One region of the Pantoea sp. nfd-35 genome, then DNA from elsewhere that is predicted to be linked to it. Evidence: predicted binding sites of a transcription regulator. Region 1 holds the regulator's gene; each other region holds the start of a gene.
What was found. Region 1 encodes CRP, which controls carbon source genes, mostly activating them, when cyclic AMP is high. Its sites were predicted from a motif close to ATGTGANNNNNNTCACAT; they were not measured.

Region 1 (9,847 bases):
GCCTTCGTACATGTGGGTTATCAGGAAGGTGCCAATCGACATGGTAATGCCGCTGACCACGCCAAGCACGAACATGCACAGAGAAAATACCGACAGATCGCGGCTGGTCATTAAGCCGATGACGGCTAACACCATCAGCACAAAGCCGAATATCAGCTGCCGTTTGAGCGGCACAATCACCATCAGCCAGGCATTAAGGAAAACCGCAGCCAGAATGCCACTGTTCAGGAAGGTGAAGGTGTTGCCCATACTGTCGATAGGAATCTGGAAATCTTTCGCGATATCGCCCATTACCATGCCGGTGACAATCACCAGTGCGCCGGTAAGCGCATACGAGAGAAAGCTAATCCAGGTAAGGCCGATACGATTACGATTTGTCATGTTCTGAACCTGTTAGGAAGCGGGAGAGCCTGAAGCGTCAGAAATTGTAAACGTAACCGTGATCTTAATAAACTAAGAGTGAAAATTGATGTCATTCATTTCATCAATACTGTGATTTTAGTCACGAAGCGCAAGCAACCTTATTCAGGCTCTGGTGGGTGCCTTTAGCGTAAATATAGGTAAAACGCTGGCTCTTGTATTACATGCTCTTTACAATCAATATCGTTTTTGAGCTGGCTCTCCAAAGTAAGGAATTACTCATGTTTAAACGTACTTTGACAGCGGCAGTTGCCCTGTTAGCGCTCTCTTCTGTTTCCGCCTCAGCTTTAGCGGCTAAAGGTGATACGCATGTTCTGCTTACCACCTCTGCTGGCAATATCGAACTCGAACTGAATAATCAAAAAGCACCGGTTTCAGTTAAAAACTTCGTGGATTACGTCAACAGCGGTTTCTATAACAACACGATTTTTCACCGCGTCATTCCTGGCTTTATGATCCAGGGCGGTGGCTTTACCAGTGAAATGCAGCAAAAACAGACCAACGCGCCGATTAAAAACGAAGCAGACAACGGCTTGCGCAACCTGCGTGGCACCATCTCAATGGCCCGTACCGCCGATAAAGACAGCGCCACCAGCCAGTTCTTCCTGAACGTTGCTGACAACGCTTTTCTGGATCATGGTCAACGTGATTTTGGTTACGCCGTATTTGGTAAGATTGTCAAAGGCCAGGACGTGGTGGATAAAATTTCTCAGGTGCCGACAAAAGACGTGGGCCCGTATCAGAATGTGCCAACCAAACCTGTGGTCATTTTGTCAGCGAAAGTCTTACCGTAATTTGATCCCATGCCATCTCGTCTCCGGCAAAGGGAAAATTTGCTCTTATACTTAGAGCAAACCTGAGCAGGAGGCGGTATGGCAAACAAACTCACAGATAAACAAAAAGCAGCGCTCTGGCAACAGCGGCGAAATGCCAGCTATCGGGCAAGCTGTCGGCTCGAAGGCTTTACCCTGACGGAACCGGAAATCAAGGGTGAAGATGCAGAAGCGCGTCTGGCCTCACTGAGGAGGCAATATGGCTGCTAACACTGCCGTCACTCAGGATCCCTACCTGTGGCAAAACGATACCGTACTGAAAAACCTTCTTGATATTCACGATGCCGCGCAGCTGCGTAAAGCCGAGTTAAGCTTTAGTGCCGCGCGCCTTGCCACGCTTGAACTGGGCCCGCGCAAGATCGGATTACCCTACCTCTGCCATATTCACCGTACCCTGTTTCAGGACGTCTATAGCTGGGCCGGCGAACTGCGTACGCTGGACATCTGGCGCGATGAAACCCCTTTTTGTCATTTCGAGTACATCGAAAAAGAAGGAAATGCACTGATGGCGGCGCTGGAAGAGGAGAAAGCCTTGGCCTGTCTGCCTCAGGCTGAGTTTGTGAAACGGATTGCCTGGTACTATTGCGAAGTCAATATGCTGCATCCCTTCCGCGAAGGTAACGGCAGGGCGCAGCGTATTTTCTTTGAACAGCTGGCGCTGCATGCCGGCTACGTGCTGGAATGGGACAACCTGAGCGCCGAAGACTGGGTTGCGGCAAATCAGGCCGGTGCCGCCGGCGCGTTGCAGCCGCTGGAAAAGCTCTTTGCCTGTATCGTCAGTGAAGCCAAAGCCCCCTGATCCGCTTACGCCACAGGGCGGCGCACCAGGTGCGTCGCCCTGCACGAAATCGGTTATCCGGCATCCCCACATCACACTCATCCTGAACAGCATGATAGGATAGCGCTCTGGTCATCACTCTGGATGCTGAACGCTCCGCGCATTCCTCCGGTCTGCCTGAAATCACAATCATGTTGCTGCTTATTGATAACTACGACTCGTTTACCTGGAACCTCTACCAGTATTTTTGCCAACTGGGTGCTCAGGTTCGGGTAGTAAGAAATGATGCTATTACCCTTGATGAAATGCGCACGCTGCCGCTGACTCATTTGGTGATTTCCCCTGGCCCCTGCACGCCCGATCAGAGCGGTATTTCGTTGCAGGCCATCCGCCATTACGCTGGCCGTCTTCCTGTACTGGGCGTTTGCCTGGGCCATCAGGCGATAGCCCAGGTTTTTGGGGCGCAGATCGTTCGCGCTCGCGAGGTAATGCACGGTAAAACCTCGGCGGTGCAGCACAATGGTTGTGGCGTCTTCCGCGGTCTGAATGAGCCGTTGACCGTTACGCGCTACCATTCACTTATTGTCAAAACGGAAACCTTACCTGATGCGTTCGAGGTGACCGCATGGAGCCTGCGTAACGGCCAGCCGGATGAGATTATGGGGATTCGCCATAAAACGCTCGCACTGGAAGGCGTGCAGTTTCATCCAGAGAGCATCCTCAGTGAACAGGGACACCAGCTGTTGGCTAATTTCCTGCACCAGTAAAGTTGTGTTTGCCTTTAAGTGATTTTTTATGCATATTTCATGATTATTATTTCATCGTGACTCAACGAATCAGTTAATGAGGTTGTCAATGACAGCGGAAAATATGGCAGTAACGCGTGAGACGTTCGATCAGGTCATTTTGCCTGTTTATGCACCTGCTCAGTTTGTACCGGTAAAAGGCAAGGGAAGCCGCGTCTGGGATCAACAGGGTAAAGAATATATCGACTTCTCTGGCGGCATTGCCGTGACCGCTCTGGGCCATTGCCACCCGGCGCTGGTTGAGACCCTGAAGAAACAGGGCGAAACCTTATGGCATACCAGCAATGTGTTTACCAATGAACCTGCGCTGCGTCTGGCCAGTAAACTGATCAACGCCACGTTTGCGGAGCGGGTCTTTTTTGCTAATTCGGGGGCAGAAGCCAATGAGGCCGCGTTTAAGTTGGCTCGCTACTATGCCTGTAAACGCCACAGCCCGTTCAAAAGCAAAATCATTGCCTTTCACAACGCCTTTCACGGCCGGACGCTGTTCACCGTAACGGTGGGCGGTCAGCCCAAGTACTCCGACGGTTTTGGCCCGAAACCCGCCGATATCGTTCATGTGCCGTTCAACGATCTGGACGCGGTTAAGGCGGTGATTGACGATCACACTTGCGCCATTGTGGTGGAGCCGATTCAGGGTGAAGGCGGTGTGATGCCTGCAACACCAGCGTTTATGCAGGGGTTACGTGAACTGTGCGACAAACACCAGGCGCTGCTGGTACTGGATGAGGTGCAAAGCGGCATGGGGCGCAGCGGTAAGTTGTTTGCCTATGAGCACTACGGCGTGACGCCCGATATTCTGACCTCGGCGAAGGCGCTGGGCGGCGGTTTTCCTGTAAGCGCCATGCTGACCACCAATGAGGTAGCCTCAACCATGGCGCCTGGCGTGCATGGCACGACTTATGGCGGCAATCCGCTGGCATGCGCGATCGCAGAAACCGCGTTAGATATTATCAATACGCCAGCTGTACTGAATGGGGTAGAAATCCGCCGCCAGCAGTTTGTTGAGGCGCTCAAGGCTATTGATGCGCGTCACGACCTGTTCAGTGATATCCGTGGTAAAGGCCTGCTGATTGGTGCAGCCCTGAAGCCGCAGTATGCGGGCAAGGCGCGCGATATTCTGAATGCGTCAGCTGCGGAAGGCGTCATGGTGCTGGTGGCCGGAACAGATGTGATGCGCTTCGCACCGTCGCTGATTATCGAGCCTGCCGATATCGAAGAGGGCATGGCTCGCTTTGCCCGTGCGGTAGAGAAAGTGCTGTCTGCCTGAGTTATTTGCGGCGCAGACTGCGCAACAGCCAGCGGCCATGATGAGGCCGCTGGTTCCAGGCCAGAGAAGAGATCGTGTGCATGACTTTCAGATGCTCCAGGATGCGCCTGACGTGCTGCTCCAGTACCGTGACCGGCCCCTCATTTATATCTTCCACGCCCTGTAGCAGATCCGTCTGCGAACTTTCCCCATCATATTCCAGCCTTTGCTGACACCGTTGCAGGGCGATCTCGCACCATTGCAGGTAGTGCTCAGCCAGCGTGGGCGGCAGCATGGTATGTTCACGTGCCAGAATGGTCATGGCGTTAATGTGCTCCACGATAAACTGGCAGTGCGTGACCCATAAGCGCATATCCTGCAGGTAGCGTGAATTAAATCCCGGCTCCTGCATGGCCTGATTCAGGGAGTTGAATACGGCGTTATGCGCCTGGTTGACCTTAACCCGCTGGTAAGCCAGCGCATCGGGTGACTGCTCCGGGCCCAGCAACATTCGCAGGGCATCCTGACAGGCCTCCAGCGCATCATGGGCATTCTGGCGCAGCAGGGCACTTTGCCACTGCGGCCACAGCCATAACATGCCCCCAAAGGCGATCAGGCAGCCCATCAGCGTATCCAGCAGGCGGGGCAGTAAAAACTGTGCCCCGTTAAGGGAGAGCAGTTGCAGCGTATAAACGGCCGTAACCGTAAATCCCACTATTGACCAGCCGTAAAACTGGCGGGTAAAACGGTAGCTGATAAAGGTAATCACCAGCATGATGCTCAGCACCAGCGGTTCAGGCACATCCAGGCGTAGCGACGCCGCCGCGATAGCCAGTCCGGCAAAGGTTCCCAGGGCCCGGTGCTGAATACGTACGCGGGTTGCGCTGTAGTTGCTCTGGCTGACAAACATGATGGTCATCAAAATCCAGTAGGGCTTAGGAATCGAAAAGAACACGGCCAGGGCGCTGCCCAGCATCAGCATGACGGAAAAACGCCCGGCCGTTCGCAGTGCGGAAGACCGCAGCGACAGATAGCTCCGCAACGCGGGCAGCAGCGGTAAACGACGCTGGCGATCGGCCATCAGGTCGCGTTGATAAAGCGGCTTTTGGGTTCGAAGCACCCGGGCGATACGGCTGAAATGATAGAGACAGAAGTTACCCACCGGATTGTCCGGATGCTGAAGGGCGATTTTCTCCAGCGCACCCAACTGCTTGTCCATATCGAAACGACCAGAGAGTTGGTGATACAGAATATCGTCGGCCAGCGCGCGCAGCCGGGCTGAAATCGTTCTGGCGTTCCAGCGGATGACGGCTTCAGCATGGCTTTGCTCGACCAGCTTCTGGACCTCTTCCGGCTGATGCAGGCTGACGGAGATATGCTCCTGCAGATCCAGTGCTACCTGAAACGCCCGGGTCAGGCGTTTGTGGCTGTGATCGCGACTCGCAGACAGCATATGCATTTGCTGATAGCAGGTGTTGATCAGATCGATCGCTTTTTGCTGACGCGCCAGCAGGGGCGGCAGGGCTTTTTCCGGATCGGTCAGCTGCGTCAATAAGCTGTACTTGGCGTCACAGTAATTTGCCAGCTCACGGTAGATCAGGCTCAGGCTTTCGCGCATCGGCTGCTCTTTCCACAGCCAGAACCAAAACCAGTTGAACAGGCCATACCAGAGCGTTCCACCGATATAGAGCAGGGGCGGAACGTAAATGGGCATACGGCCAATCAGGCTGAGGGTAAAAATTGACGCGATTAACGTGCCGGGCAGCAGTCGGGCGTGCAGCGGACTGATCTCTCCGGTGACGCCAAGCAGCAAAGGCAGGGCAAACAGGATGAGCGGCAGCGGCACGTCTTTAAGCAGCAGCCACTGCATCAGTAAACTGCCAAGGGCAAACAGGCTGCCGCCGATGATCAGGCGTTTAAAGAAGCGTTTGTGGGGCGTGTCCAGACCGGCAATGTTGCAGCAGGCGGGAACCAATGAGAACAGCAATCCTTTTTGCAGATCGCCGAACAGCCAGCCGAGCGCTACGGGAAGGCACAACACCAGCGTCTGGCGCAGCGCATAGTTAACTTCGGGGTGATAGATTATTCTTCGCCACATCGGCTCAACACAAGACATTCACGGCATAATGTCGCCATCACGCCGTGAACAGTCAGGCTTAGCGTGTGCCGTAAACAACGATGGTTTTGCCGTGTGCGGAGATCAGGTTCTGATCTTCCAGCATCTTCAAAATACGGCCCACGGTTTCACGTGAACAACCAACGATTTGGCCAATTTCCTGACGAGTAATTTTAATTTGCATGCCGTCAGGATGCGTCATGGCATCTGGCTGTTTAGCCAGATTAAGCAACGTTTGTGCAATGCGTCCGGTCACATCCAGGAAAGCGAGATTTCCCACTTTTTCTGACGTCACCTGCAGACGGCGAGCCATCTGAGAAGAAAGACGCATCAAAATATCCGGGTTAACCTGGATGAGCTGACGGAATTTCTTGTAGGAAATCTCTGCCACTTCGCACGCAGTTTTCGCACGTACCCAGGCGCTGCGCTCCTGACCTTCTTCAAACAGGCCAAGCTCACCAATAAAATCGCCTTGATTCAGATAAGAAAGAATCATCTCTTTGCCTTCTTCATCCTTAATCAGTACCGCGACGGAACCTTTCACGATGTAGTAAAGCGTTTCGGCTTTTTCACCTTGGTGAATCAGCGTACTTTTGGATGGATACTTGTGAATATGGCAATGGGACAGGAACCATTCAAGTGTAGGGTCTGTTTGCGGTTTGCCGAGAACCATTCGCTATTATCCTCTATTGTAATCGTGCCCAAAATACAGGGCTCAGTTTCCCTGCCAGGCGATGAAAGCGTTAAGCGTGTTTCCATTCAGGAAATTATTCGGGCTGCATTTGCGCAGAGCGCATCATTCTTCCCGGCTTCGTCTTCGGATGACGAAAAATATTTTCAGCACTGTTTGTAGCACAGCTTTCGCCGACTGTCTTGTGTTGTCTCGCTTCAGCAATAAGGCTGATTTCTCCGGATTGCTGTTTACCAGGCAAAAGCGTACTCTGACGCAAAAACAGGGCATTCTGGGGGCCAGATTATGCAGGCAAGAGTCAAATGGGTTGAAGGGTTAACATTCCTCGGCGAGTCTTCGTCCGGACATCAGGTCTTAATGGACGGCAATTCCGGCGATAAAGCGCCCAGCCCTATGGAAATGGTGCTGATGGCGGCCGGCGGATGCAGCGCCATTGATGTGGTATCAATTTTGCAAAAAGGTCGCAACGATGTGGCTGATTGCGAAGTAAAACTCGAATCAGAACGTCGGGAAGAAGCGCCTCGCATCTTTACCCGCATCAACCTGCATTTTATCGTCAGTGGAAAAGCACTTTCAGATAAAGCCGTCGCGCGTGCGGTCGACCTTTCAGCTGAGAAGTATTGCTCGGTTGCCATTATGTTAGGCAAAGGGGTGGAAATTACCCACAGTTACGAAGTTATCGAGCTGTAATTATTCAGAGGCCAGCGCGGCCTCTGATTTTATTCAATGCGTTTGCCTTCCATGAGCCGTTTTACCAGCGGTGCCATAATTAATTCCATCGCCAGCCCCATTTTCCCGCCAGGTACAACCAGCGTGTTGATATTGGAAATAAACGATCCCTGCAGCATGGCCAGTAGGTAGGGAAAATCAATATCTTCCAGCCCCTGAAAGTGGATGACGACAAAACTTTCATCCAGTGAAGGAATGGTGCGTGCCGCAAAGGGGTTAGAGGTGTCGACGGTTGGAACCCGCTGAAAGTTAATATGGGTGCGTGAGAACTGCGGCGTAATGAAATTGATGTAATCTTCCATTGAGCGCACCACCGAATCCATTACGGCTTCACGCGAATGACCGCGTTCACCGGTATCGCGTACCAGCTTCTGAATCCACTCCAGGTTAACGATGGGGACGACGCCGACCAGTAAATCCACTTTTTCAGCGACGTTGTGCTGAGCCGTCACGACGCCGCCGTGCAGTCCTTCATAAAACAGCACGTCCGTATCCGGTGGCAGCGGCTGCCACGGGGTAAAGGTACCTGGCACCTGATTCCAGGGCACCGCTTCGTCGTAGGTATGCAGGTATTTACGTGACTGGCCCTTGCCCTGATCACCGTATTCAACAAAGGTCTGCTCCAGCAGACCGAAATCATTCGCCTCCGGGCCAAAGTAGCTGATATGGCGACCCAGATCGCGCGCCTTACGGATAGCCATATCCATTTCAGGCCGGGTAAATCGGTGGAAACTGTCTCCTTCCAGCTCGGCCGCGTGCAAATTGAGTTGCTGAAAAATTTTACGGAATGCGAGGCTGGTGGTAGTGGTTCCGGCACCGCTGGAACCTGTTACCGCGATAATCGGATGACGTGCCGACATAGTGAAACTCCCTGTGAAATCAGGCGATGAGCATTGTTAGCACGATTTTTCGTTCTGTGCATCAGCCACGGAACTCACTTTTGCGCATGATGTTGACCGATTCGTGAAGCTCAGACCAGACCAGCACGACTTCACCTTGCTGCAGCTGGCGTCGCACATTGGCGACTTTTTCGGTCAGGCTGAGTTCCTGTTCGCCGTAGTCGGTACCTTCGCGCAGAACAAAGGCTTCAATAACGTTTTCAAGGGTTTCGGGAGAAACCTGTTGCCAGGGAATAATCACAGGGTTAGCTATCCAGATAAGGGGAAATCCACTGCGGCACGCGCTGTTCCAGCCACAATTCAGGCTGACGCAGGGTACCACTCACAAATCCAACATGACCACCGTGTGTTGTCAGCTGATAGGTAATAGTGGCAGATAACTGGTCATTCTGCGGGATCACCTCATCGCTCATAAAGGGGTCATCTTTTGCATGGATAATCAGCAACGGTTTTGTCACCGATCTCAGCAACGGCAGGGCGCTGGCACGGCGATAATAGTCCGTGGCGTCGGCAAAGCCATGCGCCCGGGCCGTGATGGCGTCGTCAAAATCACGCAGGCGACGCAGGGCATTCAGCTGACTGAGATTGACCGGTAAGGTGTCGGGCCATGCGTGCAGCTTGCGCCTGGCATTCTTTTTAAGCTGGCTCAGCAGGTAACGCTGATAAATTTGGGAAAACCCGCGTTCCAGTCGGGCGCTACAGGGTTCAAGCATCAAGGGTGCCGAAACGATAACGCCGGCATCCAGCGCAACGTCACTGCCCTGTTGGCCCAGCAGGCAACCCAGCATATTCCCGCCCAGCGAAAACCCCACAGCTGCAGTAGGAACCTGTCCCCAGCGGGCCTTCAGCCAGGTCAGGAAAAAGCGTGCATCTTCCGTCTCGCCGGAGTGGTAAATCCGGTTTAGCCTGTTCGGCTCGCCGCTACAGCCGCGAAAATGCATCACTACGGCCAGCCAGCCACGTTGCCTGCAGACTTGCATCAGGCCATGGATGTAGGGACTGTGGAAGCTTCCTTCCAGACCATGAAACAGCACCACGCGTGGTTTATGCGCGGCAAACTGTGGATCTTCACTCCAGGCCAGATCGACAAAATCACCATCGGGTAAATCCAGCCGCTGCCAGTGAGGCGTTAACGCTAGAGTACGGCGGAACAGGCGCGGCAGTATGGTTTGCACATGCGGATTGGTCAGGCCGCGCATGGGGCTGAACGCCGCGCCGTCCGGGCCCGAAAATTTCATGTTGTAAAGGCTTGTCTGTTCCATATCACACTGTTAGCTTCGATAAGTTTTCACATAATGGAGGGAGAACCCGGATTAATGGAACTCA
Region 2 (9,847 bases), 950 kb from region 1:
GAGTTCGCGGAACAGATCGGCGCGGATCGGCGTGACGTGATGAATCAGGCCGTGCTCTTCAATATTTTGCTCGGCGACCGCCAGCGCATCGTGGGAAATATCCACTGCATCCACTTCTGCGTCCGGAAAGGCATAGGCGCAGGCAATCGCAATACAGCCGCTGCCGGTGCACATGTCCAGAATATGTCGCGGTTTGTCCGTGATCAGACCGGCAAAGCGGTTTTCAATCAGTTCCCCAATGGGCGAACGGGGAACCAGAACCCGTTCATCAACGTAAAACTCATGGCCGCAGAACCAGGCTTTATTCGTGAGATAGGCGACCGGGATGCGCTCGTTCACGCGGCGAATGACGCGCTCAACAATGCGATGGCGTTCGCTGGCCGTAAGGCGCGCGTTACGCATGTCTTCAGGGATATCCAGGGGCAACCACAGCGTGGGCAGGACCAGCTGGACAGCTTCGTCCCAGGGGTTATCTGTGCCGTGTCCGTACCAGATTCCGGCAGCCGTAAAGCGGCTCACTGACCAGCGCAGCATATCCTGAATGGTGTGCAGTTCGTTCACTGCCTCATCGACGAAAATTTTGTCCACGTAGCCCTCCGCAGGCCTTTTACTAATTCGGCCGATAGTTTGCCACGAAGCCGAGGAGAATTCAGCGCAGCAAGGTGAAAAAGCTGACAATTAATGACGGTTAACGGTAAGGTATCGGCTTCTGCTGTTAATCAGCCACCTCAGACATGATTCACCACCCATGAGTAAAAAAAACCCCCTGAGCCAGGATGATCAAGCGCTGTTTCGCCAGTTGATGACAGGAACGCGTCAGTTAAAACAAGACACTATCGTACACAAACCGGCGGTTAAAACCCGGGAAGTGCCGATAAAAAGGCTGCTGTCTGAACAGGCGGATAACAGCCACTACTTTTCCGATGAGTTCCAGCCGCTGCTTTCCACTGAAGGGGCGACGCGCTATGTGCGCGCGGACGTGAGCCATTTTGAGCTGAAAAAGCTGCGTCGGGGCGATTACACGCCAGAGATTTTTCTCGATCTGCATGGGTTAACACAGATGCAGGCCAAGCAGGAGTTAGGCGCGCTAATTGCCGCCTGTCGTCGCGAACACCTTTTTTGCGCCAGCGTGATGACCGGACATGGTAAACATATTCTAAAGCAGCAAACGCCGCTTTGGCTGGCTCAACATCCCTGGGTAATGGCCTTTCACCAGGCACCTAAAATGTTTGGTGGCGACGCTGCCTTGCTGGTGCTGATTGAAGTAGAAGAGTGGCAACCGCCAGAGCTGCCCTGACATTCAGGCAGCAAAACGGCTTAAGCACCTTGCCCCGCTGCCTCCCCCTTTGACGGGGGAGCCCGTTAAACGGGACTCACACGTCGCTCCCCTTAAACGCCCGATCCCGACCCTGTTTGGCCAGGCGTTCTGCTGCTTTCTGTTCAGGCTGACGCAGACTATTTGCTTAAGAAACTATTTATATTCAATACAAGTTTTCCCTTGCCGATAACGTCTAGGCATTTAGGCACATTAGGCTTCAACATTTTGGCGTATTGACCAAGGGAACATTTTGAATGAGCGCATTAAGTCATTTTTTTGAGAATTTAAACGTAGGTAAAAAGTTAATGCTCGGTTTTGGACTGATTTTGCTTTTGAGTCTGGCCGTAGCGATATGCGGTATTAAAAACCTCAACGATATTAGCGTCCGGGCCGAAAAGCTCAGGGAGCTGAAAAGTGTCAACGATCGGTTTTCACAGGCCAAAGATGCCCGGCTGCAATTCGTCAGAACACATGATGAAAAATTCATCGATCTGAACGAAGCCATGCTGAAAGAGGTGGATCAGAACCTGAGAAATTTGGGCGTTTTTCGCTGGGATGCCAGTCAGCAGGCGATGATTACGGCGATGCCGTCAGCCATTGCCACCTACCGGCAGAAACGGGCCGATACCGTGCAGGCCGTTCGTAATGGGGCTCAGGCTTTACAAAGCCTGTCTGTCGAAGAAGAAATGCGGGGGATCAGCCAGCTTGCCACGAGCAGCAGCAATGACGCGCAGGTTGCCGCAGCCTTACAGGAAATCAATAAGCATCTGGCTGGCGTCGCGGTGCGGGTGAAACTCTTTGGCCTTGAGCACAAAGATGCCGATCGCAGCGCACTCAGCAACTTCCTCACTGAAACCGTCGGGCTTATCGCACAGGTTGCACCTCGCCTTAACCCGGCAGACAATGCAACGCTCGCAAAAATCAGCGAACAGCTTGACGGGAAACAAGCTGACATTAATGCGCTGATGGCCTCCGTGAAAGCAGGCGAAGAGGCCACAGCCGAGCTGGCGGTTGCGGGTAAGACCCTGACGGACATGAGCAATAACTTGTTTACGCAACAGCTGGATGCCACCAATCACGATGCCGGACAGGCCGTGTGGTTAATGGCTGCCATTGTTATCGCTGCCATCGTGGCAGGTATTGTTATCGCCCTGTTTATTACCCGACAGCTGACGCGTCCACTTTCTGAACTGCTGAACGTGGCGAACCAGATGGCGCGTGGCAACCTCAGCATCATGCTCAACTCGACCCGTCGGGATGAGCTGGGCGAGCTCATGCGCGCGGTAGGCGAGATGAGCGATGAACTGCGACGGATTATCAGCGGGATTCGCAGCGGCGTCACCAGCGTCAGCCAGGCTTCCGCAGAAATCGCCTCCGGGAATAATGATTTATCGGCACGGACAGAAAGCCAGGCAGCGGCCCTTGCGCAAACGGCAGCCAGCATGGAGCAGTTGACTGCGACAGTAAAACAGAACGCCGATAATATTCATCATTCCAGCAGGCTGGCGCAGCAAACCTTTGACACGGCGAGCCGTGGCGGAGAGCTGGTGACCAATGTCGTCAGCACCATGGATGAAATTTCTGCCAGCTCGGGGAAAATCTCCGAGATCACCTCCGTCATTAACAGTATTGCGTTTCAGACCAACATTCTGGCACTGAACGCCGCGGTAGAAGCGGCAAGGGCTGGCGAACAGGGCCGTGGTTTTGCCGTCGTCGCAAGTGAGGTGAGAAATCTGGCGCAGCGCAGCGCGCTGGCGGCAAAAGAAATCGAAGCGCTTATTCAGGACTCGGTTGCCCGCATCCGCGCCGGTTCACAGCTGGTCAGTCAGACAGGTAACACTATGGGAGAAATCGTCACCTCGGTCAGCAATGTGACAGAGATACTGAACGAGATCTCTCACGCGTCTGAAGAGCAGAACCGCGGCATTGCGCAGGTCGGCGTGGCTATCGTTGAAATGGATAACGTGACGCAGCAAAACGCGGCCCTGGTGGAACAGTCCTCTGCGGCGGCAAGCGCGCTCCATGACCAGGCGCAAACGCTGGCGGGCTCAGTATCACGTTTTGTGATTGCCTGACCTGCAGGGAAAGAAGCAGACGGGAATAACGTTCGGTGATCGTTTTCATGTTCGGGCCAGTAAATGGCCCGACATTATTACATCGCTTTCGCGAGTTTTTTGGGGCTGACCTGCCATAACAGTTTGCCCTGACTTTCAGCCGGATCGAAGTCAACGCAGGCAATGGCCGAGGTGGCAAACATCGGTGGGGTTTCCTGTGGGCAAAGCTCTGACACCAGATAGCCCACCAGTGGCAAGTGAGAGATAACCAGCGCCGATTTAACCCCTTCATTCGCCAGTGCCTGCAAATAGCATCCGACCAGACCGGGATCGCCGCCGGGGGTCAGTTCCGGCAAAATATCCTCCCCTTCTGGCAAAGGGAACGCCTCACGAAATGTGGCAAGCGTCTGCTGCGCACGGAGATAGGGGCTGACAAGTACACGTTCAATGTCAACAGACTGACCTTTTAACCAGTTCGCCATTTGACGTGATTCGTCACATCCACAAAGCGTTAAAGGCCTGACTGAATCACTGGCAGCCTCAAGAGCCGCATCGCCGTGACGCATGATAAAAACTTGCATAAAGCACCGCTGTTGTTTGTCGACATCGCCTGATGCATCCGCATCAGGCGCTTCATTCTGCGAATGAACGTCGTGTTGTACCCTAATGACTTCAGTATAGTCAACCGGTTGTTTATTAAATAAGCACCTGTCAGATTCGTGCAGCGCCTCACGCTTGTGCGGCGCGTTTCTAACCCCCTGAATCGGAGTGGGTATTCGAATTTATGAAGAAGTGTAAAACTTTGTCTGCTGCTCAGCTGCGCGCAGCAACGCGTCACAGGGCGCAAAACGGTCCCCGTACTGTTGCTGAAGCCGCGTTAATCTGTTGACGATTTCTGCCGCGCCCAGCCTGTCGATGTAATGGAACGGTCCGCCCAAAAAGGGGGGAAAACCAATGCCAAACACCGCACCGATATCGCCGTCCCGCGGCGAGCGGATAACCTGCTCATCCAGGCAACGCACCGCTTCGTTTAACATCATCATCATGCACCGTTCGGCAATCTGCGCGCCGCTTTGCTTTGCCACCGGCCGGGTCTTCACTAAGCCGTACACCGCCGGATCGACCTTCTTACGCGCCAGACGCGACGATCCGTACAGGTAGAATCCCCTACCGTTTTTGCGTCCTTTGCGACCGTCTTTGATCACGGCATCCAGCGCGGAAGGCGCGGCAAACCGCTCGCCATAAGCCTGCTGCAGGCCCGGTGAAATCTTACTGCCGACATCAATGCCAACTTCATCCAGTAGCTGAACCGGCCCCACCGGGAATCCTGCCTTCACCAGCGCCCGATCAATGTGATCGATCGGTTCCCCCTCCACCACGCAGCGCATGGCCTCGTTGATGTAAGGTGTGAGGATACGGTTGACGTAAAAACCAGGTTTATCGGCCACCACTATCGGCGTTTTACCCTGTTTCCGTGCCAGCATTACCGTACTGGCAAGCGTTTCAGGCGAGGTCGTGGCATGCGGGATCACCTCGACCAGCGGCATTTTTTCCACCGGGCTAAAATAGTGCAGGCCGATGATGTTCTCTGGGCGCCGTGCCGTCGCCGCAATCTCTGCAATGGGAATCGATGAGGTATTGGAAGCAAAGATCGTCTGAGGCTGACAGTTCGCCTCAACGTCCGCCACCATCTGTCTTTTCAGATCCAGGTCCTCAAAGACCGCCTCAATCACGATATCGCGCTGGGTGAATCCCTGATAGTCGGTGCTGCCGCTGATGCGCGCAATCTGCTGCTGACGCTGTGCCGGACTGATTTGCCGGCGTTTCACTTTTTTACTCAGCAGATCCCAACTGGTTTGCAGGGCATGGTTGATGCCTTTAAGGCTGATATCCTTGATGCGCACCGGTAGCCCCGCATTAACGGCGCTGACGCTGGCGATCCCGCCGCCCATCAGCCCGCCGCCCAACACACCGACCCGTTGGAGTGGTCGTGGTTCAGCCTGGGTGCCGTTCTCTTTCTTGATGGCGGTGGAAGCAAAAAACAGGCTGCGCAGCGCGGCCGACTCTGGCGTCATCGCCAGTTCGCCAAACGCCCGCGCTTCCGCGGCGTAACCGGCCTGACTGCTCTGCTCCAGGCCGATGCGAACCACCTCGATAATGCGTCGTGCCGCTGGGTAGTTACCCTGGGTTTTACGATCGGTTTCGCGTCTGGCCAGTGCGAACAGCGCCTGACGAGCCATCGGGCCCTGCAGCAGACGATCGCGCAGGGGCAGCGGCGCTCTGCGGTATTTCCCTTTCTTCACCAGTTCAACGGCGGCGTCAAGCAGGATGGCCTGCGGCACGGCATCATCAACAATGCCCAGCTTTTTCGCCTGCCTGGCCCGCAGGTTCTTACCGGTAAGGATAAGCGGTAAGGCTTTCTGTACGCCGATTAAGCGAGGCAGGCGCTGCGTGCCGCCCGACCCCGGCAGCAGCCCCAACTGCACTTCAGGCAGGCCAATACGGGTTTTATCGTCCAGCGAACAGATGCGCGCGTTGCAGGCCAGCGCCAGCTCAAGCCCGCCGCCCAGACAAGCACCATGGATTGCCGCCACCACAGGAAATGGCAATGCCGCAATCGCCGCCATCACGTCCTGCCCTTGTCTGGCCAGCGCTTCTGCCTCGTGGGCGCTCTGGCAGCGATCGATCATGCTGATATCGGCCCCTGCAACAAAGTTGTCAGGTTTGCCTGAAATCAGCACCAGCCCCAGCAGTTGCGGATGCTTGCGTGCTTCCGCAATGATTGCCGCAATCTGTGCCGCGAATGCCGCTTTAAGCGTATTCATCTTTTCATTGGGTACATCAATGGTGATCACGCCTACATGATCGTCCCGCATCTGTAATGTGAACGCGCTCTGTTCCATTATTCGGCCTCCAGAACCATTGCTGCCCCTAAACCCCCGGCGGCGCAGGCTGTGACTAAACCCAGCCCGCCGCCCCGGCGGCGTAATTCATTTAACGTCTGGGTAATCATGCGTGCGCCGGTTGCGGCAAACGGATGCCCAAAGGCGATCGATCCGCCCGAGACATTAAAACGTGCCTCGTCAACTTCGCCCAGCGCATGGGCGCGGTTTAACACGTCCCGGGCAAAACGTTCATCACGAAACATTTTCAGGTTGCTTAACGTCTGAGCGGCAAAGGCTTCGTGCATATCAATCAGCGTCAAATCCTTTAAGGCTATCCCGGCACGATCCAGCGCCAGCGGCGAGGCGTAGGCCGGCCCTAACAGCATGTCCTGCCAGACGTCGATAGCGGTAAACGCATAGCTGCGTAAATAGCCCAGCGGCTGTATTCCAAGCTCTTTTGCCCGGCCTTCACGCATTAAAATGACCGCAGCAGCCCCATCGGTAAGCGGCGTACTGTTTGCCGCAGTAACGGTACCGTGCTGACGGTCAAATGCCGGACGCAGCCGGGCATAATCGGCGGCTTTTGCATCCATACGCACATTATTATCTTGCTCGATGGGCGCTTTCCACGGCGGCACAAAGGCGGCCATCACCTCCTGACTCAGTACGCCTGACTGCCAGGCCTGGGCCGCGCGCTGATGCGAGCGCAGGGCCAATGCATCCTGCTCTTCCCGGCTGATGCCATGCGTTTTGGCCATCTGCTCTGCGGTATCCCCCATACGTAATCCCGTGGAGTACTCCGCAACGGCAGGCGGAACCGGTAACAGATCTTTAGGGCGCAGCCGCCGGAGAATGTGCAGCTTCTGTGAAAAGCCACGCGCTTTATTCATATCCACCAGCGCGCGCGCCAGCGTTTTACTGACCCCAATGGGCAGCACAGAGGAGGAGTCCGCCCCGCCTGCGATGCCGGCAGAAATCGTACCTGCCAGTAAGCTTTCGGTGACGTTTGCCACCGCCTGAAAGCTGGTGGCGCAGGCGCGGCTGACGCTATAAGCATCGGTATTGACGCTCAGGCCACTGCTTAAGACGATCTCACGTGCAATGTTTGGCGCTTCCGGCATTTGCACCACCTGACCGAAGACCAGTTGCTCAATCACCTCAACCGGGAGTTCACTTCGGGCCATGATTTCGCTGATCACCATGCGACCCAGTTCAACCGCAGGGATGCCGTGAAAACCCGTGGCCTGGCGAAGAAAAGGCGTACGTAATCCGTGGGTGATGGCGATGCGCTCGCCATTACGCGTCAGCAGTGACTGCGCTTTGCTCATTGTATCCACCTGTACATCGTGACCGAGGCATCATTGCCGAAAGAGGTCTGACCTGATCCACAGTGTTAACCACAAGCGGGTGCGCCGCCAACATCAGGAGGAGAAAAGTGAGATAAGAAACACGAAAATGAAAAACGCCGCAGAGCAGCGGCGCCGAAATGTTTAACGCAAACCCAGTTGGAAAATCAGAGTTTCGGCCTGACAGCTAAAGGTAAAGTCGATATTAAGCTGCACGCCACCGGCCTCTTCCACCATGCTGGAATCGATAACGCAGGGTTCTGACTCGACCTGGCGCGCCCTTTCCGTCAGCTGCGCCAGTTTCGTTTCGGCATCGGCGCGATCTTTACACCATGCTGACCAGCTGGCCGTACAGTCTGAATTATCCATCACCGTACCAACATCGACGCAACAGCAGGCAGCCGTTTCCGTCGCGCTACATTTTTTTAAAGCATTTGTCATGATTTTCTCCTGACATCACATCATAAGGTGGGTGAGTTTTCTGCTGAAAATTTTACGCTCTGGCTTATCAACCCGCTACACACACCGCGCTAAGTGACGAATATCACAATAAAATTTGATGTGGATCAGTTTTGCTCCTGCCGCTCTGCCCATTTATTCCCGAGAAGTGTTAAGCAGATCGAATTTTCACCTATCAAATTGGAAATATTTTAAAAACAATATTGCAACATGTGTACAGGTCGGACCTATACTCTCCGCACTGGTCTGATATGTGCATTTGACATCAGTCCATACAATCCGCCGTTCCTTGTTACGCGACGTCACAACGTTAAATAATAATTCACATGAGGTTGTGGTCATGAACCATAAAAACCTGTTCGCAAAGTCAGCCGTGGCAGCTGCAGTAGCGCTTATTTCCTCTAACGTATATGCAGCCGGATTTCAGTTAAATGAATTTTCTTCCATTGGTTTAGGTCGCGCTTATTCTGGCGAAGGCGCAATGGGTGATACGGCGGCCTCAGCCAGTCGTAACCCGGCAACCATGGCACTCATGGATCGCCCTGAATTTTCAATCGGTGCGGTTTACATCGATCCTGAAGTGGATATCAGTGGCCAAAGCCCGACGGGCCGCAGCCTGGACGCGAAAAACATCGCACCGAACCAATGGATCCCTAACCTGCATTACGTCCAGCCGATCAATGACAAGTGGTGGGTAGGCGCGTCAGCGACGTCTAACTACGGCCTGGCGACAGAGTTTAACAACGGTTATACCGCGGGCGGGCTGGGCGGCAAAACTGACCTGATGACGGGTAACCTGAACCTCAGCACGACTTATCGTTTGAATGAGCATTTCAGCTTCGGGGTAGGTTTTGATGCTGTATATGCCAAAGCTAAAATTGAGCGCTATGCTGGTGAAGCGGGCGCACGGCTCGGTATACCCGCAGATACGCAAGTTGCCTATCTTAAGGGGGACAAATGGGGCTACGGCTGGAACGCTGGCGTACTCTACGAAGTCGATGACAATAACCGTTTTGGTTTTACCTACCGCTCCGAAGTGAAAATTGACTTTGATGGAGACTATAAAAGTAGCCTGCCATTCAATCCTCGTAATAACCCAGAAGTTACTAATCTCCCGACAGGTACAAACGGCTCTACAGTTCCCGGCGCGTTAACCTTAAACCTGCCGGAAATGTGGGAAGTTTCAGGCTGGCATAAAGTGGCACCACAGTGGGCCGTCCACTATAGCCTGGCCTATACCAGCTGGAGTCAGTTTCAGGAGCTGAAAGCAACGGGCTCAAACGGCCAGACGCTGTTCTATAAAGATGAAGGTTTCCACGATGCCTACCGCATCGCACTGGGTACCACCTACCAGTACGACAAAAACTGGACCTTCCGCAGCGGTATCGCCTTTGATGACAGCCCGGTTCCGGCTGACAAGCGTTCTATCTCTATCCCGGATCAGGACCGTTTGTGGCTGAGCGCCGGTGCCTCTTATGCGTTTAACGACGATGCATCGGTAGACGTCGGCGTGTCTTACATGCACGGTCAGAAAGTGACCGTGCAGGAAGGCACCTATACCTTTAACTCTAGTGGTAAAGCCTGGCTGTATGGCGCAAGCTTCAACTACAAGTTCTGATGCGCGAAACGCATAAAAAAAGCGACACTGAGTGTCGCTTTTTTATTGCTAACGGGAACGTCACACGTCATGCAGCCTGGTGACAACCCTGTAGCAGCTTCACGTCATCACCCCGGGCCGCTTATCAGGCCGCCCTTGCGACAGGCGGCTTCTGGCGGGCCATGATT
Region 3 (9,847 bases), 1.8 Mb from region 1:
CATCTTCCACGCTACCCACAGGGTGAGGAACGCAATGACCAGTGCCACAATAAAGACCCAATGTAGCGATGCGGCTATTGCCTGCAGCATAGGCAGAAGCACGTCCGGTGCCAGGCGGTCGCGCGTTTCCTGCGACATGATTTGCTGAACCGGATCCTGCGCATGGGGCAACCGCCATTGCAGATTCAGGTTAAGCACCGCGCCCATCACCGCTGTCCCCAGCGCCGATCCAATCATACGGCTAAACATGACCGACGCTGTACAAATGCCTTGCACGTTAAAGTCGGCATGATTCTGGACAGATACCAGAAATGTCGTGCTGGTCATTCCCATGCCGGTTCCGATGACAAAGGCGGTAAATCCCGCCTGGAACAGCGTGCTTTCTGTGTGCAACAGCAGTAGCAAGGCGCTGCCGCCGATTAATAACAGTGCGCCCAGCTGCGCGGTAAAACGGTAGGAGGTCAACAGCATCAGACGGCCACTTAGCGTACTGGCCAGCGGCCAGCCGACAGACATCATAGCCAGCGCAGTCCCGGCCTGAAGCGGCGAACCGCCGGTCACGCCCTGAATCCAGGTCGGCAGAAAAGCGCTGACGCCCATCATGGTTGCACCAATGATGAAGTTGCCGAGATTGCCCGCGATAATCAGTGGGCTTTTCCACAGGCTGAGCGGGAACAGCGGCGAGCGGGTGCGCTGCTCATGACGGGTTAACTGCCAGCCAGCCACCAGGCCAATGGCTAAGAACAGCAGCAGCCAGTAGCCAAGCTGTTCAGCCTGCAGCAGCGCAATCAGAACGGCGCTGATACACAGCGTGAGCCAGCCGCTCCCGGTCAGATTCAAAGACTGGGAGGGTTGTGTCTGCGTATAGGCAGGCAGCAAGGCTGCCAGCATCAGCATGCTGATGATGCCGATCGGTACGTTGACCCAGAAGATGACGGACCAGCTAAAGTGCTGGACCAGCCAGGCACCGGACAGCGGACCGACAATCGCCGCAACGCCCCAGACGCTGGACAACCAGCCCTGCACGCTGGCGCGTTCCCGGGGGGAATAGATGTCTGCCACGATGGTGGAGCTCAGCGGCATGATCGCGCCCGCCCCTAGCCCCTGAAATGCCCGGAAGACAATCAGCCAGAGCATCGTGTGGGCGAAACCGCAGAGCACCGACCCGGTAAGGAAGATCGCGATGCCCAAAAACAGCATTTTTTTGCGGCCCCACAGGTCCGCCAGCCTGCCATAGAGCGGCACGCTCACCGCCTGGGTAAGGAGATAGACAGAGAAAACCCAGCCAAACTGCGAAAAACCACCGAGATCGGCCACAATCGTGGGCATTGCGGTCGCCACAATCGTGACTTCAATCGCAGCCATAAACATGGCAAGCATACAGGCAAAGAGAATCCAGTGGCGACGGCGTGGTTCGGAGGTGCTGTTGGTCATGATGCTCCCTTTTTTGTTCCCTAAGGCTAGCGCATATTTCACCAGACGGGAACCGATTCAATCCAAATTGTGACACTGTCACTTAAAAAAGGCCTTTTCAGGTCGTTTCACTCTGAAACCTGTTGCTGTAAGGGCTGAGGCGTTTTTTGGCTCATGCTATCTTCCTGATTTTTCCGATAAAAGCTGGCGCGCTCCGCTTACCGCTGCTATAGAAATAAAGCGGTATTTTCCGCACTTTGTGAAATTACGCAGAAATTCACTGCGGTTTGCCGCATTTAGCGACCGGCATGGTTTTGGAAGGGGCGCTGACGATAGCCACTTTTGTCATGCTGGTTTAGGTAGCTATAACAACAGATCCGTAAACAGGGAGAAACCGTATGCATAACGCTTCACTGGCCAGGCGTGCCGGTCTGGCACTGCTGGCTGTGGTCGCAGTGGCAGGTGCGCTGGTATGGGGGCTTGGCTGGGATACGCTGGTCGCCCGCAAAGACGATCTGATTTACCTCGGACAGCAGCACCTGTTTCTGGTGTTTTGGTCGATGCTGTTCGCCCTGCTGGTCGGTATACCCAGCGGTATTCTACTCAGCCGCCCTTTTGCCCGGCGCTGGGCGGAATATGTCATGCAAATCTTTAACGTCGGCAATACGCTGCCTCCTCTTGCCGTTCTGGCGCTGGCGATGGTTGTCATTGGCATTGGTGATAAGCCCGCCCTGGTCGCGCTGTTTCTGGCATCACTGTTGCCTGTCGTCCGTAACACCTACTCCGGACTCAGCGCCGTACCGCCTTCGTTGATCGAAGCCGCGAACGGCATCGGCATGACCAAATGGCAGCGCTTGCGTCAGGTTGAGATTCCTAACGCCCTGCCGGTTATTCTTGCGGGCGTGCGCATTGCCACCGCCATTAACGTGGGCACCGCCCCGCTCGCCTTCCTGATTGGCGCCAGCAGCTTTGGCGAACTGATTTTCCCCGGCATTTATCTTAATGACTTCCCTGTGCTTATCCTGGGTGCCGTTGCTACGGCGCTGGTTGCACTGGTGCTGGATATGCTACTGGCGTCATTAGGGCGCTACCTTAGCCCGCACGCTGCGGCATAACGATAAGGGGTTTGTAATGCTAACGCGCTGGATTAAGAGCTCTACCCTGGCACTGGTGGCCTCAATGGCACTCAGCCAAAGCGTACAGGCGGCCACGCCGCTGGTGCTCGCGACAAAAAGCTTTACCGAGCAACATATTCTTTCAGCCATGACGGTTATGTGGCTGCAAAAGAAAGGCTTTGAGGTTATCCCGAAACGCAACATCGCCACCACCATCAGTCGTAATGCCATGATTAACAAGCAGATCGACATGACCTGGGAATATACCGGTACCTCACTGATCATCTTTAACCATATTAATAAACCGATGTCCTCCGAGGACGCCTATAAAACCGTGAAAAATCTGGACGGCAAACTGGGTCTTATCTGGCTCAATCCCGCCCCGATGAATAACACCTATGCCTTTGCCATGCAGCGCGCGCGCGCGGAAAAAGAAGGTATTTCGACGCTGTCGCAACTGGTGGCCAAAATGGATCAGGTGCGTAAAACAGATCCGAAACATAACTGGCGACTCGGGCTGGACCTGGAGTTTTATGGCCGTTCAGACGGCATGAAGCCACTGCAGAAGACCTACAACCTGACGCTCGACAGGCCACAGATTCGCCAGATGGATCCGGGGCTGGTCTATAACGCCGTGCGCGATGGTTTTGTGGATGCCGGCCTGATCTACACCACGGACGGGCGCGTGAAAGGTTTCGATCTCAAGGTGCTGGAAGACGATAAACACTTTTTCCCCAGCTACAACGTGACGCCGGTTGTGCGTCAAGACGTGCTGGCGAGCCATCCCGGTCTTGAAGCCGCCCTGAATCAGCTTTCCCCGCTGATCACCGATGAGGCCATTACCGAGATGAACAAGCGCGTGGACATCGATCACCAGTCGCCTGAACAGGTGGCGCGCGATTTCCTTCAATCCAAAAACATGCTGTAAGGAGGCATCGTGGATACCCTTCATTACATCATTGATAACTGGAATAACCTGCTCACGCTGACCTGGCAACATACCTGGCTGGTGCTGGTTGCAGTAGGATGCGCGATTGTTATTGGCGTACCCCTTGGGATTTTAATTGTGCGCTTTAAATGGCTGGCCGCGCCGGTGCTCGGCATTGCCACCGTTGTACTGACCATCCCGACGATTGCGTTGTTTGGCCTGATGATTCCGCTTTTCTCGCTGATTGGGAAAGGGATTGGTGCGCTACCGGCTATCACGGCGGTCTTCCTGTATTCATTACTGCCGATTGTGCGCAACACGCATACCGCATTGGAAAATCTGCCGGACGGCCTGCGTGAAGCGGGTCGTGGCATTGGCATGACGTTCTGGCAGCGCCTGCGTTGGGTTGAGATCCCGATGGCGCTTCCGGTGATTTTTGGTGGTATTCGCACCGCCGTGGTCATGAACGTTGGCGTGATGGCTATCGCGGCGGTGATTGGTGCTGGCGGGCTGGGCATGCTGCTGCTGGATGGCATTAGCGGCAGTGATATTCGTATGCTGATTGCCGGGGCGCTGATGATTTGCCTGCTGGCGATTGTTCTTGACTGGCTGCTGCACCGTTTGCAGCTGGCGCTGACTCCTAAGGGAATTCGATAATGATAAAACTTGAAAATCTGACGAAAACCTTCAGCCAGAAAAACGGCACGCTGATGAAAGCGGTGGACAATGTGAGTCTTGAGGTTCCTGCTGGCGAGATGTGCGTGCTGCTTGGGCCTTCTGGCTGTGGCAAAACCACCACGCTGAAAATGATTAACCGCTTAATTCCCTCTACCAGCGGGCGGATTCTCATCAACGGGGAAGACACCAGCACTCAGGATACCACCACCCTGCGTCGCAATATTGGTTACGTGATCCAGCAAATTGGTCTGTTCCCCAATATGACGATTGAAGAGAACATCACCGTGGTGCCACGCATGCTGGGCTGGGATAAAAAGCAGTGCCGCGAGCGGGCAACGGAGTTAATGAGCATGGTGGCATTGGATCCGAATAAGTTTCTGCATCGCTACCCGCGTGAAATGTCCGGTGGACAACAGCAGCGCATTGGGGTGATTCGCGCGCTGGCGGCTGATCCGCCGGTACTGCTGATGGATGAGCCTTTTGGCGCGGTTGACCCAATTAACCGGGAAGTTATTCAGAATGAGTTTCTGGATATGCAGCGTCAGTTGAAGAAAACGGTGATGCTGGTCAGCCACGACATTGATGAAGCACTCAAACTTGGCGACCGCATCGCGGTCTTCGGCCAAGGCAAAATTGTCCAGTGCGCCAGCCCCGATGAGTTGCTGGCGACGCCGGCTAACGATTTTGTCGGCTCCTTTGTTGGCCAGGACCGTACGTTGAAACGTCTGCTGCTGGTACAGGCAGGCGACGTGACCGACCAACAGCCCACCATCACGGTAAAACGCTCGACGCCGTTAACGGAGGCTTTTGGCACCATGGACGAAAACGACATGCGTTCCATCACCGTGGTTGACGACGACGGCAAGCCGTTAGGATTTGTGAAACGCCGTGAGGCGCGTCACGCGAGCGGGCGCTGTGAAGAGATGCTGCATACGTTTAAAGTGACCGGCAAAGCAGAAGAAAACCTGCGTGTGGTTCTGTCGAAACTCTATGAACACAACACCGTCTGGATGCCGATTGTGGACGAAGATGGCCGTTACAGTGGCGAGATTTCCCAGGACTACATTGCTGATTATCTCAGCTCCGGGCGTACCCGTCGCCGCCTGAATCCATAATGAATCAGGGCCGCACGTTGGTTGCGGCCCACTTAATCCTGCCTCTCATTCCGTATCACTGTTGGTCAGTTATTTCTGATGAATGGTACCGTCGCGCGCGTGGCGCCATCCTGCTCTGGTTCTCTCATGCTGTTTTTGTCCGGGCGTAGTGCAGGTTATTGCTATTCAGCAGGGAGATATCCAGATAACGGGACAGATCGCGCTGCTCTGCGCGGGGCAAATAAGGCAACTCACCGAGAAGCGGTGCCGTAATCTGTTCACGCAGGACGGAAATGATATCGGCATAGTGCGCCAGCCCCGGATTAATACGATTAGCCACCCATCCGGCCAGCGGCAATCCGTCGGCCTGGATCGCCTGAGCGGTCAGTAGCGCATGGCTGATACAACCTAACTTAATCCCGACCACTAAGATAACGGGCAGTTGCTGCTCGATCACCCAGGCCGACAGCGGCTGGGCATCGTTCATCAGGCTGCGCCAGCCCCCGGTGCCCTCGACCACCACGCGATCGGCAAGCTGATTGAGATGCTGAAGCCCCTGCGTGATTTTCGCATAATCGACCTTATTGGGCGGATAGCCGCAGATTTCTTCTTTCTCAAAAATGACCGGATTCACTGCCTGATAAGGCAGCGCAAGGGAAGAGGCGCTCTGCAAAAACAACCCATCCTTGTTTCTCAGGCCCTCTTCTGTTTTGACGCCCCAGCGGGCAACAGGTTTGTAGCCCGCAGCCCGCTCGTTCGCCTGGGTAAAACTTTGCAGCAGGGCGCGTGCGACCACGGTTTTCCCCACTTCGGTATCGGTTCCGGTAATAAATAGCGTTTTCACTCTACTTCTCCTTCACAAGCGGTGTCAGCTCACTGACGATTCGGCTTTCATGCGAATGATCATTCTAAGGAAGGAAAAGGGGGAGCAGATTGCGTTAGCGCAAGGTTAGTGTTGCTTAACCTTGCAGTAACTTAATTAACAGGTAGCCGCTGTAAAGCGAATCCTTGATCAACGCGGCCGCACCCAGCGTACCTGGCTCAGTAAATTCAGTGGGTGCAAGCTGAATCACTGCGCTGTATGCAGGTAAAGACTGCTGGTGAATGGTATTTTGTACTGCCGGAAAGAGAACATCTGCCGCCTGATTTAGCGGAGAACCGATAAGAATTTGTTGAGGATTAAAGATATTGACCATCATGCCGAGGATCCTGCCAACATGATGCCCCACTGTCGCTATGGCATCCCGCGCCAGCCTGTCGCCGCTCTGTGCTGCCTCACAAACGGCAGAAAGCGTTAAGGGCTGATGGCGTAACAGGCTGTCGGGCTGACCCGGAAGTCGGTGCGCAATCAGCGCCAGCAGGCTGCCGGTACTGGCGACTGTTTCAAGACAGCCGTGATTGCCGCAGTAGCATTGCTGGCCGTAAGGATCGACCTGTGTGTGGCCGACTTCCACCAGCGCGCGTCCGCTTTTGTGCAACAGCTGACCGCCAGTGATCACGCCAGCCCCTACCGTTTCGTCGATCACAATCTGAATCACGTCCTGCGCACCGCGTGACGCACCAAACAGCGACTCGGCAAGCGTCCAGGCGGAGATATCGTGCTGGATAAATACCGGCAGGCCGGTCCGCGCCGCCAGGGTGCTGCCCAACGGCATATCATGGCAGGTATAGCCGGGTAAACGGTGCACCACACCGGATGCGGCATTAATCAGCCCCGGTAGGGTGATGGCAATGGCGGTCAGCCTTTCCAGCCGTTTCTGATGACGGATAAAAAACGCGTCAACATGGTCGGTCAAACGCGTCAGCAGCGGCTCCGTGGCGTCATCAATGAGCGGCAGGTTGTCTTCGACCAGCGCCCTGCTGCTGAGGTCACGCAAGGTCAGCGTCAATATGCCACGGTGCAGACGAATCGCCAGATAGTGCCAGGCGTCCGTATCAAGGATTAAACCAATCGCCGGACGGCCGCGAGCGCCCGGCTCCTGAAACTCGGTTTCCTGAACCAGGTGGGCATCCAGCATTTCCCGCACGATTTTGGTAATACTGGCAGGCGCCAGCTGGGCCCGTTTGGACAGTTCAATACGCGAGACTGGCCCATGCTGATCGATTAACCGGTAAACGACGCCAGCATTAATTTGTTTAATTTGGTCAATATGGCCAGGTTGACTGTCCGAACTCACACCCTGCTCCGGTTATTTTCGCGCTTCTAAATAAATATCCGCTATGGTGCGGCAGATTCACTTTTTGCGGCAAATATTTGCTTAGATATGTGATTTAACACACATAATTTTTCCGGCTTTGGCGGATAAATTGTCACTCACGGCGCAGTAACGCCATCATATGCGCCATCTGCGCACTCATTTCGCGTTCGCCCGACCAGACCAGCCACATCTCCGACTGCGCATCAGGCTCCTCCAGCGGTAACCACACCACGTTCGCCAGACGCGCGTGGCTGAAGGAGGCAGGCAAGATAGATACACCCAGCCCGGTCGCGACCAGTCCGAGAATAGTCATGGCCTCGCCCACTTCCTGGGTAATGTAGGGCCGGATCTGATAGCGCTGAAGCAAATCCAGGATTTCGCTGTACAGTGCCGTTCCCACCTGAGGATCAAAAAACACAAAGGGTTCCCGCGCCAGCGCCTGCAAGGTGATCCGCCCTGCCGTCGCCAGCGGATGGGCTTTATGCACCACGGCGCACAATGGCTCGCGCAGCAAAAGCTGATGATGCAAATCGGCGGGGAGCGGCGTGTTGCGCATGACGCCGAGGTCCAGCTTGCCTTCATGCAGCGGAGCCAGCTGCTGACGGGTGTTAATTTCCTGCATCTGAACATGTACGTTGGGCCAGCGCTGGCGAAACACATAAAGCGCATCTGACATCACGCCAATAAAAGCCGCAGAGGAGGTAAATCCAATGCGCAGCTCTCCTTCTTCACCGCGATGCAGACGCGCGGCGCGCTGGGTTGCCTGCTCGACCTGTAACAGGATTGCCCGCGCATCCTGTAAAAACTGCGCGCCGGCCGGCGTAAGCTGCACGCTACGGTTGGTGCGGTTAAACAACTGCGCGCCGGTTTCCGCTTCCAGCTGCATGATTTGCTGACTCAACGGCGGCTGGGAGATGTGTAAGCGCTGGGCTGCGCGGCCAAAATGCAGCTCTTCCGCAACGGCAATAAAATAGCGCAGGTGACGCAGTTCAATATTCATAGGTTAAACGTCTTATTTAAGATGATTAATATATTAGACAACCTAATAGACCTTTTCTACAGTAACACTCTGTTTTTACTCATAAGGATCCCCTGTGAATCGCTCTTCACCTGCGGTGCCGCTGGACAGCGATATGCCTGCGCAGTCTGAGGCTTCCGCGTCTGACTGGATTGTGCGCGGCACCCGGCCTTTTATGCGCGTCACGCTCGCCTTGTTTTCTGCCGGGCTGGCCACCTTTGCCCTGCTGTATTGCGTGCAGCCTATTCTGCCGGTGCTCTCTGCACAGTTTGGCATTTCTCCCGCCGCGAGCAGTATTTCGCTTTCCATTTCCACCGCCATGATGGCCCTGGGATTACTGGTGACAGGCCCGCTGTCCGATGCCATAGGACGGAAGTCCGTGATGGTAACGGCGCTCATGCTGGCCGCAATCTGTACCCTGCTCTCTGCCACTATGACCAGCTGGCACGGCATTTTACTGATGCGGGGCTTGATCGGCTTATCGCTGAGCGGTGTGGCCGCGGTGGGCATGACCTATCTGAGTGAAGAGATCCATCCCAGCGTGGTGGCCTTTTCGATGGGGCTGTACATCAGCGGAAACTCGATTGGCGGCATGAGCGGCCGCCTGATAAGCGGTGTATTAACCGACTTCTTTTCATGGCGCATAGCCATTGCGGCCATTGGCTGTTTTGCCCTCGCCGCTGCCCTGATGTTCTGGAAAATCTTACCTGAATCGCGCCATTTCCGTCCGGCCTCGCTGCGCCCGCGCCATCTGACCATTAACTTCCGTCTGCACTGGCGCGATGCGGGATTGCCGCTGCTGTTTGCCGAAGGCCTGCTGCTGATGGGCGCCTTTGTGACGCTGTTCAACTATATCGGCTATCGCCTGCTGGGCGCGCCGTGGCATTTAAGTCAGGCTGTGGTGGGCTTGCTGTCGGTGGTTTATCTGACCGGGTCATGGAGTTCCCCGAAAGCCGGCGCGTTAACCAGCCGGTTTGGGCGCGGCCCGGTTATGTTTGGCTCGACCTTTATTATGCTGATGGGGTTACTGCTGACGGCATTTAACGGTATCGTGCTGATCTTCATTGGTATGATGCTGTTTACGGCAGGATTTTTCGCGGCGCACTCCGTGGCGAGCGGCTGGATTGGCCCACGCGCTCGTCGGGCAAAAGGTCAGGCTTCTTCGCTCTATCTGTTCAGCTATTACGTCGGCTCAAGCGTGGCGGGTACGGCTGGCGGCTTTTTCTGGCATCAGTTTGGCTGGGGCGGCCTGACACTGTTTATCTCCGCTTTACTGCTGTTAGCGTTGTGGGTTGCCTGGCAGCTGCACCGCCGCAAACTCTAGCAAAACTTAATGAATATTCCGGGTGTTTGACTGCCCGGAATGCGGCCCGTACAAGAATTGTCCGTATTATCAGTATGAT

Region 2: a site for CRP is predicted at 8,136-8,153, ahead of P9J57_RS06590 (YfcZ/YiiS family protein). Genes of this name have one in related genera too.
Region 3: a site for CRP is predicted at 7,493-7,510, ahead of mlc (sugar metabolism global transcriptional regulator Mlc). Genes of this name have one in related genera too.

What each region holds. Positions count from the first base shown of each region.
Region 1 covers NZ_CP122403.1:425,028-434,874, forward strand. The annotation lists gene tsgA (MFS transporter TsgA) at 1-381, opposite strand, end outside; gene ppiA (peptidylprolyl isomerase A) at 642-1,214, shown strand; gene P9J57_RS01930 (YhfG family protein) at 1,293-1,463, shown strand; gene P9J57_RS01935 (putative adenosine monophosphate-protein transferase Fic) at 1,453-2,052, shown strand; gene P9J57_RS01940 (aminodeoxychorismate synthase component II) at 2,223-2,798, shown strand; gene argD (bifunctional acetylornithine/succinyldiaminopimelate transaminase) at 2,887-4,107, shown strand; gene P9J57_RS01950 (YccS/YhfK family putative transporter) at 4,109-6,184, opposite strand; gene crp (cAMP-activated global transcriptional regulator CRP) at 6,243-6,875, opposite strand; gene P9J57_RS01960 (OsmC family protein) at 7,179-7,583, shown strand; gene P9J57_RS01965 (phosphoribulokinase) at 7,613-8,482, opposite strand; gene P9J57_RS01970 (YheU family protein) at 8,544-8,762, opposite strand; gene P9J57_RS01975 (hydrolase) at 8,767-9,783, opposite strand; gene P9J57_RS01980 (LysE family translocator) at 9,838-9,847, shown strand, end outside.
Region 2 covers NZ_CP122403.1:1,375,525-1,385,371, reverse strand. The annotation lists gene prmB (50S ribosomal protein L3 N(5)-glutamine methyltransferase) at 1-588, opposite strand, end outside; gene smrB (endonuclease SmrB) at 749-1,297, shown strand; gene P9J57_RS06610 (methyl-accepting chemotaxis protein) at 1,573-3,393, shown strand; gene sixA (phosphohistidine phosphatase SixA) at 3,471-3,953, opposite strand; gene fadJ (fatty acid oxidation complex subunit alpha FadJ) at 4,155-6,275, opposite strand; gene fadI (acetyl-CoA C-acyltransferase FadI) at 6,275-7,585, opposite strand; gene P9J57_RS06590 (YfcZ/YiiS family protein) at 7,748-8,044, opposite strand; gene fadL (long-chain fatty acid transporter FadL) at 8,403-9,680, shown strand; gene mlaA (phospholipid-binding lipoprotein MlaA) at 9,847-9,847, opposite strand, start outside.
Region 3 covers NZ_CP122403.1:2,196,892-2,206,738, reverse strand. The annotation lists gene P9J57_RS10315 (MDR family MFS transporter) at 1-1,434, opposite strand, end outside; gene P9J57_RS10310 (ABC transporter permease) at 1,812-2,528, shown strand; gene P9J57_RS10305 (glycine betaine ABC transporter substrate-binding protein) at 2,593-3,456, shown strand; gene osmW (osmoprotectant ABC transporter permease OsmW) at 3,466-4,113, shown strand; gene osmV (osmoprotectant ABC transporter ATP-binding protein OsmV) at 4,113-5,249, shown strand; gene bioD (dethiobiotin synthase) at 5,374-6,072, opposite strand; gene mlc (sugar metabolism global transcriptional regulator Mlc) at 6,188-7,405, opposite strand; gene P9J57_RS10280 (LysR family transcriptional regulator) at 7,539-8,426, opposite strand; gene P9J57_RS10275 (MFS transporter) at 8,521-9,768, shown strand.